2 regions of the Niveibacterium microcysteis genome follow, and region 2 is predicted to be linked to the other one. Evidence: predicted binding sites of a transcription regulator. Region 2 holds the regulator's gene; the other holds the start of a gene.

Region 1 (4,758 bases), 2.1 Mb from region 2:
GAACACCGCCACGCGAGGCAGGCAGATGGCGATCAGTAGAAGAAGCACAGCTGCGGATTGCAGCCAGGTCTGCGCGCGCAGTGCACGCTCGCCCGGCCCGCCTGTCAGCCTGGCACCCAGGCCCAGCGCCGCCAGCCGAAGCGTGATCAGGAAGGGCAGGATCTTCTGCAGCATCGCGCCGATCACGCCACTGAACACGCCGATCGCCAGCACCACCCCCAAGGCCATCGCCGCCCGTTGCGCGGTATCCGGATCGCTCGCCAGCATGGCGACCGCGAGCAAGGCCGCGCCGCCGGCCAGCGCCACCATCGCAGCGCGCCAGCCGCTGCCCGCCGCATCGGTGCGGGTACGGCGGCGCAGCAGGAACAGGCGGTAGGTGATGCCAGCAAAGCCTAGCGCGAATACGCTGACGCCGAGCGCCAACCCGCGCGCGAGGCCTTCCGCCCCGAGCCATGCCGCGGCGCTGATCGCCGCAAGCAATACAGGCAGCGCGACCGCGGCGAGCGACAGCAGCGTCTTCGGATACGCCGGCGTGATGTAGAACATCGGCACTACCAGCACCGCAACCCCGGCGACCAGCGGCAGGGCCCAGCCAGCCAGGGCCCACAGCGCGTGCAGATTGACCAGCGTGACAAAACGCGCCCCCGCGCCGTGCTCAAGCTGGTGGGCCAACCCGAAGCCGAGCGCAACCGCTACGGCAAGCCCGGCCACGGCAACCCGCATCAGCCGGCGCGCAGGATCGCGTGCGGTGGCGTGCAGCAGACCCGGTGCGATCGCGACGACGAAAACACCGCAAGCCAGCGCCAGCAGTGCGGCGCCGATACCGGTGAGGTGGTAGCCGGGCAGCAGGAAACCCGCAACCAGCAGCACGGCACCGAGCACACTGGCCGGATGCACGACACCGGCAAGCAGCCGTGGGCGCGGCACCAGGCTGCCCGCGGCAACCGGCAGCACCTGGAACAGCGCGCCGAGCATCGCCTGCAGCATCAAACCGGCGGTGAAGCAATGCAGCACCGCCACCGCGTGTGGATGCCAGCGGCTCGCCAGCGCGGTATCGGGGTAGATCAACAACAACAGCGCGCCGGCGATGCCGAACAACGGCGCGCCGAGAAAGAAGCGCAGCGGTACCGACAGCGGCGGTGCGTCGCGCACTTCCAGCATGGCGGCGGGCGTCAGGCGTGGCGGATGTGGATCGACACGGTGCCGTCCTCGGCGAACTCGGTGCGATGGGTGAAGCCGTTCTGCTTGAGGATGCCGTACAGGGGCACCGGTTCACGATAGAGCAGCAACACCGCCTCTTCTCCACGCGGCAGCGTATCGAGCGCTTCGAGGATCAGGTGCAAAGGCTGCGGGGGCTCTAGGCCACGTGCGTCGACAATGCGTGGTGCGTTCATCAGGAAACCTCCGGCATACCAAGGCGGGCAATCGCATCGGCCACGACTTGCGGGTGGGCGCTGAGCACCTGATCGCACATCGGGTAGAGGATCTGCTCTTCCTTCATGTTGTGGGCTTGCATGATCGAGAACAGCGTGTCGGCAAGGCTACCTGCCTCGTCGAAATCGCCCGCCATGATCAGGCGACGTACATCCTCGCACAGCCCGAGCATCTCGCCATGCTCGCCGCGCATCACGGCGCTGGGGCCGGCCGTCATGCCGGTGGCCGCCTCGAAGGCGGGGAAGATCACCTCTTCCTCGGCACGGAAGTGGGCATCGAGCAGCAGATGAAAGCGCGCGAAGGCGTCGGCTGCCTGCAGCTGCATGCGCTGCGCAATCGCCTGTTCGGCCCGCGCGAAGACCTCATCGCAGGCGCGGTGGTCGGCCGCAAAATGTTCGATCACGCTCGCCATGACAGAGTCCTTTCACTCGTTCCGTCCAGTGTCGCGGCGCGACGCCATCGACAGCCTTGACTCGCATCAACGCGGCAACCGCCATGGCAACGCGGGTAGCCGCTTGATTGCAATCAATGTCGCCGACCGGCCCGGATCACGAGAATGCGCCCACCTTGCAAGCTGCATCCACAAAGGGGAGACGCACCATGAGCGGAGGACTATCGACCTCGATGGCGCGGAATGTTTTCTACGGCGGAACGGCGTTCTTTGCCTTCCTGTTCATCGCGCTGACCGTAGACACCAACCGCACATTGCCCAAGCGCGATAACAGCGCAAACATCACGCCGGCCGTCGCGCATGGCAAGAAACTCTGGGAGACCAACAACTGCATCGGCTGCCACAGCCTGCTTGGCGAGGGCGCCTACTTCGCGCCGGAGCTGGGCAACGTCTACAAGCGCCGTGGCCCCGAGTTCATCAAGGCCTGGATCAAAGGCCAGCCGACCGGTGCACCGGGTCGGCGCCAGATGCCGAACTTCCACCTGTCCGACAAGGACCTCGACGACATGGTCGAATTCCTCAAGTACAGCTCCGAAATCAACACGGCGAAGTGGCCGCCGAACATCGAAGGTTGAGGAGAGCGCACCATGCAATACAAATCTCAAGCGGTTGCGAAGCCCTACTTCATCGCGGCGATCGGCCTATTCGTAGCGCAGATCTTGTTCGGCCTGGTCATGGGCCTGCAGTACGTCGTCGGTGACTTCCTGTTCCCGGCGATTCCGTTCAACGTGGCGCGCATGGTGCACACCAATGCGCTGATCGTGTGGTTGCTGATGGGCTTCATGGGCTCGGCCTACTACCTCGTGCCCGAGGAAGCGGAGACCGAACTGCACAGCCCGAAGCTCGCCTTGGCGCTGTTCTGGATCTTCCTCGTCGCGGCCGCGCTCACCGTGCTCGGCTATCTGATGGTGCCGTACGCGACACTCGCAAAGATCACCGGCAACGACTTGCTGCCCACGATGGGGCGCGAGTTCCTTGAGCAACCAACGATCACCAAGATCGGCATCGTCGTGGTCGCGCTGGGCTTCCTGTTCAACCTCACGATGACCTTCCTGAAAGGTCGCAAGACCGCCATTTCCAGCATCCTGCTGCTGGGCTTGTGGGGCCTGGCGATCATGTTCCTGTTCTCGTTCTACAACCCGGACAACCTGGTCAAGGACAAGTACTACTGGTGGTTCGTTGTGCACCTGTGGGTGGAAGGCGTGTGGGAGCTGATCCTCGGCGCAATCCTCGCCTTCGTGCTGATCAAGGTGACCGGCGTGGACCGCGAGGTGATCGAGAAGTGGCTCTACGTGATCATCACGCTGACGCTGATCTCCGGCATCCTCGGTACTGGCCACCACTTCTACTGGATCGGTGCGCCGGAGTACTGGCAGTGGATCGGCAGCGTGTTCTCGGCGCTCGAACCGATTCCGTTCTTCGCGATGACCGTGTTCGCCTTCAACATCGTCAACAAGCGTCGCCGCGAGCACCCGAACAAGGCGGCGGTGCTGTGGGCGCTGGGCACCAGCGTGATGGCCTTCCTCGGCGCAGGGGTGTGGGGCTTCCTGCACACACTGGCACCGGTGAATTACTACACCCACGGCACGCAGATCACCGCAGCGCACGGCCACATGGCCTTCTACGGCGCCTACGTGATGGTGGTGCTGACGATGATCAGCTACGCGATGCCGGTGATCCGCGGCCGCGCCGCCAACAGCGAACGCTCGCAAGTGCTGGAGATGTGGAGCTTCTGGCTGATGACGATCGCCATGGTGTTCATCACGCTGTTCCTCACCGCCGCCGGCATCCTGCAGGTGTATCTGCAACGCTTCTCCGATACCCCGCAGCCCTTCATGGTGGTGCAGGAAAAGATCGCGCTGTTCTACTGGCTGCGCGAGTTCACCGGCCTCGTGTTCCTGCTGGGGCTGGTGCTCTACATCGCGAGCTTCTTCGTCAAGGGTGAAGCACCGGCCACGAGCGGCAAGCTCGCTGGCGCAACCCGATAGAGGAGGCGCGGGCGGCGCCGGCGTCGCCCGCCACATCGAATGTCTGTAGTGGATCTTTGCCCGGCCCCCGCGCCGGGCTTCTTTTTCCGCAAGGCGCGCGAGACACACCCGCCGGGAGACCTCGCGGTGTGGATATTCATCCTCGCCGAGTTGCTGGTGTTCGCGGTGCTGTTCGTGGCCTACGCCTTCGCGCGTGCGTCAGACCGCGCCTTGTTCGATGCGATGCAGGCCGGGCTGGATCGCCGTGGCGGCGCGATCAACACCGTGCTGCTGATCAGCGCAAGCTGGTGCGTCGTGCGAGCGGTGCGCAGCGCGAACGCGGCGCGCCTTGCCGCCGCCTCGCGCTGGCTGGCTGCCGCGTTGGTCGGTGGCAGCGGTTTCGTTCTGGTGAAGCTGCACGAATACGCCACCGTGTTCGGGCAGGGCTATTCGCTCTCGTCCGACCGCTTCCACATGTTCTACATCGGTCTCACCTTCTTCCATTTCATGCATGTGCTGCTGGGCCTGGCGGTGCTCGTCGTGCTGCTTCTGCAAACCCGACGCGGCGCCTATCGCAGCGGACACATGAACGGGCTGGAAAGCGGCGCCGCCTACTGGCACATGGTGGACCTGGTGTGGATCGTCCTCTTCCCCCTCGTGTACGTGCTGCGATGAAAGCACCTTCAATCCATCGCGAGGACATCGCCTTCGCATTGCTGCTGCTCGCCACGCTGGTGACCTATGCGCTTGGCGAATGGGACGGCAAGTACCGCGAAGTCTGCCGCAGCGGTCATGTGATGATCGTCAGCGCACAAGGCGCGGTGGCGGTCGTGCTCGCGCTCGTCACGCTGATCAAGGGCACGCTGGTGGCGCGCGAATTCATGGTGCTGCGCCATGTCAGCCTGC
Region 2 (4,758 bases):
CCGGGACCAGCAGGGCCCCTTCGCCGTACAGGGGTATCGGGTACTCCTGCTGCGCAAAGAAGAACGTGATGCGCGCCCCGGCTTCTTTGGCGAACTCGATCGCCCGGGTAACGGTGCTGCTGGACAATTCCGACCCGTCCGTTGGAACAAGAATGTGTTTGAACATCTTCTGACCTCCGGCGATATACGGCAATTTGATCTTAGGCGGCAACCAAGCGGTGGCGTTGACACCGGTCAATCGCGTGCTGCACTGCAATGACCGTCGCCCAAGCGCTGAGTAACATGAATCTGGGTGGTTCGGATGGGAGGCACCATGGAAACCGTCGAAAACGTAGCTGTCGGTGGTGAGGCGCGATCCACCGAGCATAAGCTGTCGCTTGGTGTGGTTCGGCAACAGATGGCTGCAAGCGTAGACCCCTTGGGCATCGTTGCGCCAGTGATGCACGCGCAAATCGCTTGGTGCTTGCATCCTCTGGAGTTTGCCGAGCGCTGGAGCCGCTTCTCGGCTGACGCCTGGGCGCTTGCGTGCAACGGTCTTGCGCGAGCGGTTGGGGCACATGTCCCGGATGTTGTGCGACCTCAAGCCGATGACACCCGGTTTGCCGACCCGGTGTGGTCTCAAAGTCCGTCCTGGGCCGCCTTGAAGCAGTGGTACTTGCTGTCAACGCGGCATGCGCAGGACATGCTCTACGCGACGCCCGGGCTATCGGGGACGGAGCGCCGCCGCGCGGCGTTCTGGTGGCGGCAATGGCTCAATGCCGTGGCGCCGACAAATTACTTGGCACTCAACCCGGTCGCACAACGTGCGGCGGTCGCCAGCCAGGGTCAAACGCTTCGGTCCGGCTGGCAGAATTTCCTCGATGACCTGCGGGCCGGGGATATCCGAATGGCTGATCCCGCCGATTTCAAGGTTGGGAAGAACCTTGCGACGACGCCGGGCGAAGTCGTTGCCCGCACCCGCCTGGTGGAGGTCATCCACTACACCCCGACGGCGGATACGGTTCGACAAACCCCGATCGTGATCGTGACGCCATGGATCAACAAGTTCTACATCCTTGATCTGACGTCGAAGAAGAGTCTGGTGCGGCATTTGCGCGATGCGGGCTTCGACGTGTACATCACTTCGTGGAAGAACCCCGATGCAGCGCTCCGCGACGTTCGTTTCGATGATTACCTGCAGGAGGGGGTGGATGCGATAGTTCAGGTCGCTCGCCAACTATCCGGGGCGGACAAAGTACATGCGGTCGGGTACTGCATCGGAGGTACGGCCTTGTCGATGTACATGGCATGGGCGAATCGCCACTACACGCCGGATGAGATGCCGGTTGCACACTGGACGCTATTTACGACTTTGGTGGACTTCGCCAAGCCGGGCGACGTGGAAGTCTTCATCGATGAAGGGAGCGTTCGCTACCTGACGCGGGCCATGGAGCAGCGCGGTTACCTCGACGGCCGCGACATGGCTACATCGTTCCGCTTGCTGCGCTCGAACCCGTTGATCTGGCAATACGTGGTTCAGGGCTACCTGATGGGCGAAAAGCCGCCGTCGTTTGACGTGCTCTACTGGAACATGGATACCACGCGCATGCCCTATGCCATGCATGCGTGGTACTTGCGAGAGCTCTACCTCAAAAATCGCCTGATTGAGGCCGATGCGCTGACCGTCGCCGGCGAGTCGCTCGATCTTGGGCGGATCACCCAACCGCTGTATGCCGTTGCGGCCGAAGACGATCATATTGCCCCGTGGCGGCAGGCATTTAGGGTCGCCAATTTCGTGCGTGGAGACAAGCGCTTCGTACTCTCGTCCAGCGGTCATATCCTCGGGATCGTCAATCCACCCGTACAGCCGCCGAAACGCGAGTACTGGATCGGTACGGCGCACCGGACCGACAGCGCGCATGGTTGGCGTGAGCGCGCCGACCACCACGCCGGAAGTTGGTGGGACGATTGGTTCAGGTGGCTGGACGAGCGTTGCGGTGAGCGTGTCGCGCCGCCACCCGTGAGCAACGATGCCTTTCCTCCGCTTGCCGCTGCTCCCGGTGACTACGTCATGGAACGCTAACGAGGCCGATGGATTACCTGCTGCTCAAATGTCTTCATGTCGGCTTCGTGGTGCTATCTGCCACTGGATTCATCGCCAGAGGTATCGGCGTCCTGATTGATGCGCCTTGGGTGCGCCAGCGTTGGGCGAGGGTGGTTCCGCATATCGTCGATACCGGATTGCTCGCCTCGGCCGTCGCCTTGGCCTGGACCCTTCGCGTAGCGCCGTTTCGTGACGACTGGTTGACCGCGAAGGTGCTTGGCTTGCTTGGCTACATCGTTCTGGGGTCTTACGCGCTCAAGCGCGGGCGCACACGCCAAGCAAAAGCGGCCACATTTGTGGCCGCTTTGTTGGTGCTGGCTTACATCGTGTCGGTCGCGCTGACAAGACGACCGACGCCATGGTGGTAACTACACGTTCGCGCGGCCAATCAGTCGGCGCAGTCCATCCGCATCCAGAATCTGGATGTGCTTCTGGTGGACGCTGATCAAGCCGTCATCCTGGAATTTGGAGAACGCCCGGCTCACTGTCTCCAGTTTCAGACCGAGGTAAGAGCCTATCTCCTCGCGCGTCATGCGAAGGTGGAACTCCGAAGCGGAGTACCCACGAAGGCGCATGCGTTGCGATAGGTTGATCAGGAATGCAGCCAGACGTTCTTCAGCGCGCATCGACCCGAGCAGCATCATGATGCCTTGCTCGCGGACGATCTCGCGGCTCATGAACTTGTGGAACTGGCGCTGCAGGGGTTCGATGCGGCGCGAGAGTTCTTCGAGCCGTTCGAACGGAATCATGCAGACGTCTGAATCCTCAAGTGCAACCGCATTGCAGACATGCCGATCCGTCGAGATGCCGTCGAGTCCGAGGATCTCTCCGGCCATCTGGAAACCGGTGACCTGATCCCGGCCGTCTTCGGTCAGGATGTCGGTCTTGAAGAAACCGGTGCGAATCGCATAGATTGCTTCGAAAGGCTCCCCAGCACGGTATAAATGCTGCTGCCGCTTGACCTTCTTGCGTGCAGTGATGAGGCCGTCGATCCTTTCAAGATCGACGTCGTCAAGACCAACGGGAAGGCAAAGCTCCTTGAGGTTGCATTGGGTGCACGCGGTGCGAAGATTGACGGCCGTCAGCGGAATCGTGGCGGGTTTTTCCAAGGCGGGTGCTCCAAGTGGGCTAGTTGATGGCAATCAAACGGCTCCGACCGAGTTCATGACACCTTCCGGCATCCACAGAGAGAAAAAAACAAACAATGAATCAGAATGAGCAGACGCCGGTCTTCGACCGCGATCTCATCCAGCGTTTCGACGTTTCCGGCCCGCGCTACACGTCGTATCCGACCGCGGACAGGTTTCACGAGGGCTTTGGGCGCAGCGACTACGCAAGACATCTAGGTCTGCGCGCGCAGGGCGGCCTCAAAAAACCCCTCTCATTATATTTCCACATTCCATTCTGCGATACGGTTTGCTTCTACTGCGCGTGCAACAAGATTGTCACGAAGGACCGTAGCAGGGCGGAGCGCTACCTGCGCTATCTTGACAAAGAAATGGGTTTGGTCGCCGGACAGCTCGCCGGCTCGCACGATGTTTCACAAATGCACTGGGGCGGCGGCACACCGACCTTCCTGTCGGACAGCGAGATCCGCGAATTGTTTCGTTCGATCCGCCGGCATTTCAACCTGACGCCCGGTGGCGAGTACTCGATCGAGGTAGACCCGCGCCGCGTTTCCGCTGAAACCGTTGCGCTGCTTGGGGCCGAGGGCTTCAACCGGATGAGCGTCGGTGTTCAGGATTTTGACCCGATCGTCCAGAAAGCCGTCAACCGCATCCAGTCTGTTGAGGAAACCGCGGCGGTCATCGCGGCCGCGCGCGCGAATGGTTTCCGTTCGGTCAGTATCGATCTGATCTACGGATTGCCGTTCCAGAGCGTCGAGCGCGTCAGCCAGACGCTGGATCGCGTGCTGGAGATCGCCCCGGACCGTCTTGCACTCTACAACTATGCCCACCTGCCGACGCGCTTCATGCCGCAACGGCGGATCAATGCGGGCGACTTGCCGAGTGCGGACCAGAAACTCGAGATCCTGGGCATGGCGATTTCGAAGCTGACTGACGCGGGCTACGTGTTCATCGGCATGGACCACTTCGCGCGGCCGGACGACGAGATGGCCGTGGCTCAGCGCAACGGGCGTTTGTATCGCAACTTCCAGGGCTATTCAACGCACTCGGACTGCGATCTGTTGGGCTTCGGCGTTTCCTCCATTGGCAAGGTAGGCCCGGCCTACGCACAGAGTGCGAAGACGCTTGAGGCCTACTACGAGATGCTCGATCGTGACGAGCTCCCTGTCGTCCGTGGCTACGAGATGATGTTCGACGATCAGCTTCGTTACGCGGTTATTCAGAGTCTGATGTGCCACTTCTCGCTGGATTACGCGGCGTTTGAGCAGGCCTGGGGCATCACGTTCTCCGAGTATTTTGCCGACGAGATCGAAGCGCTGCGGGCCCATGAGCGTGATGGCCTGTGCATCGTTGGCAAGAAGGGGGTCGAGGTAACGACGCCGGGTCGCATGCTGGCGCGCGTATTGGCCATGGCGTTTGACGCGCATTTGCGCGGTGATCGCGAAGTCGTCCGCTACTCCAAGGTGATTTGAGCCTCGGCCGGCCGCTACACTTGCGGATTGCCCTGAATGGGCTGCACCGGGATGTTGTGTGATGCCTGAAGCGGGA

The links. The regulator FNR, encoded in region 2, switches genes on or off when oxygen is low (the NO sensors DNR and NnrR bind a similar motif). The targets are predictions, from matches to a motif close to TTGANCTAGNTCAA.
Region 1: a site for FNR is predicted at 1,903-1,916, ahead of JY500_RS18420 (hemerythrin domain-containing protein). Genes of this name have one in related genera too.

The regions. Positions count from the first base shown of each region.
Region 1 is NZ_CP071060.1:4,047,151-4,051,908, forward strand. It holds gene JY500_RS18410 (hypothetical protein) at 1-1,161, opposite strand, end outside; gene JY500_RS18415 (DUF2249 domain-containing protein) at 1,173-1,394, opposite strand; gene JY500_RS18420 (hemerythrin domain-containing protein) at 1,394-1,846, opposite strand; gene JY500_RS18425 (c-type cytochrome) at 2,035-2,460, shown strand; gene JY500_RS18430 (cbb3-type cytochrome c oxidase subunit I) at 2,473-3,873, shown strand; gene JY500_RS18435 (cytochrome c oxidase subunit 3) at 3,913-4,527, shown strand; gene JY500_RS18440 (cytochrome C oxidase subunit IV family protein) at 4,524-4,758, shown strand, end outside.
Region 2 is NZ_CP071060.1:1,987,796-1,992,553, forward strand. It holds gene JY500_RS09030 (universal stress protein) at 1-166, opposite strand, end outside; gene JY500_RS09035 (PHA/PHB synthase family protein) at 398-2,062, shown strand; gene JY500_RS09040 (SirB2 family protein) at 2,071-2,451, shown strand; gene fnr (fumarate/nitrate reduction transcriptional regulator Fnr) at 2,452-3,192, opposite strand; gene hemN (oxygen-independent coproporphyrinogen III oxidase) at 3,288-4,682, shown strand; gene JY500_RS09055 (sulfite exporter TauE/SafE family protein) at 4,744-4,758, shown strand, end outside.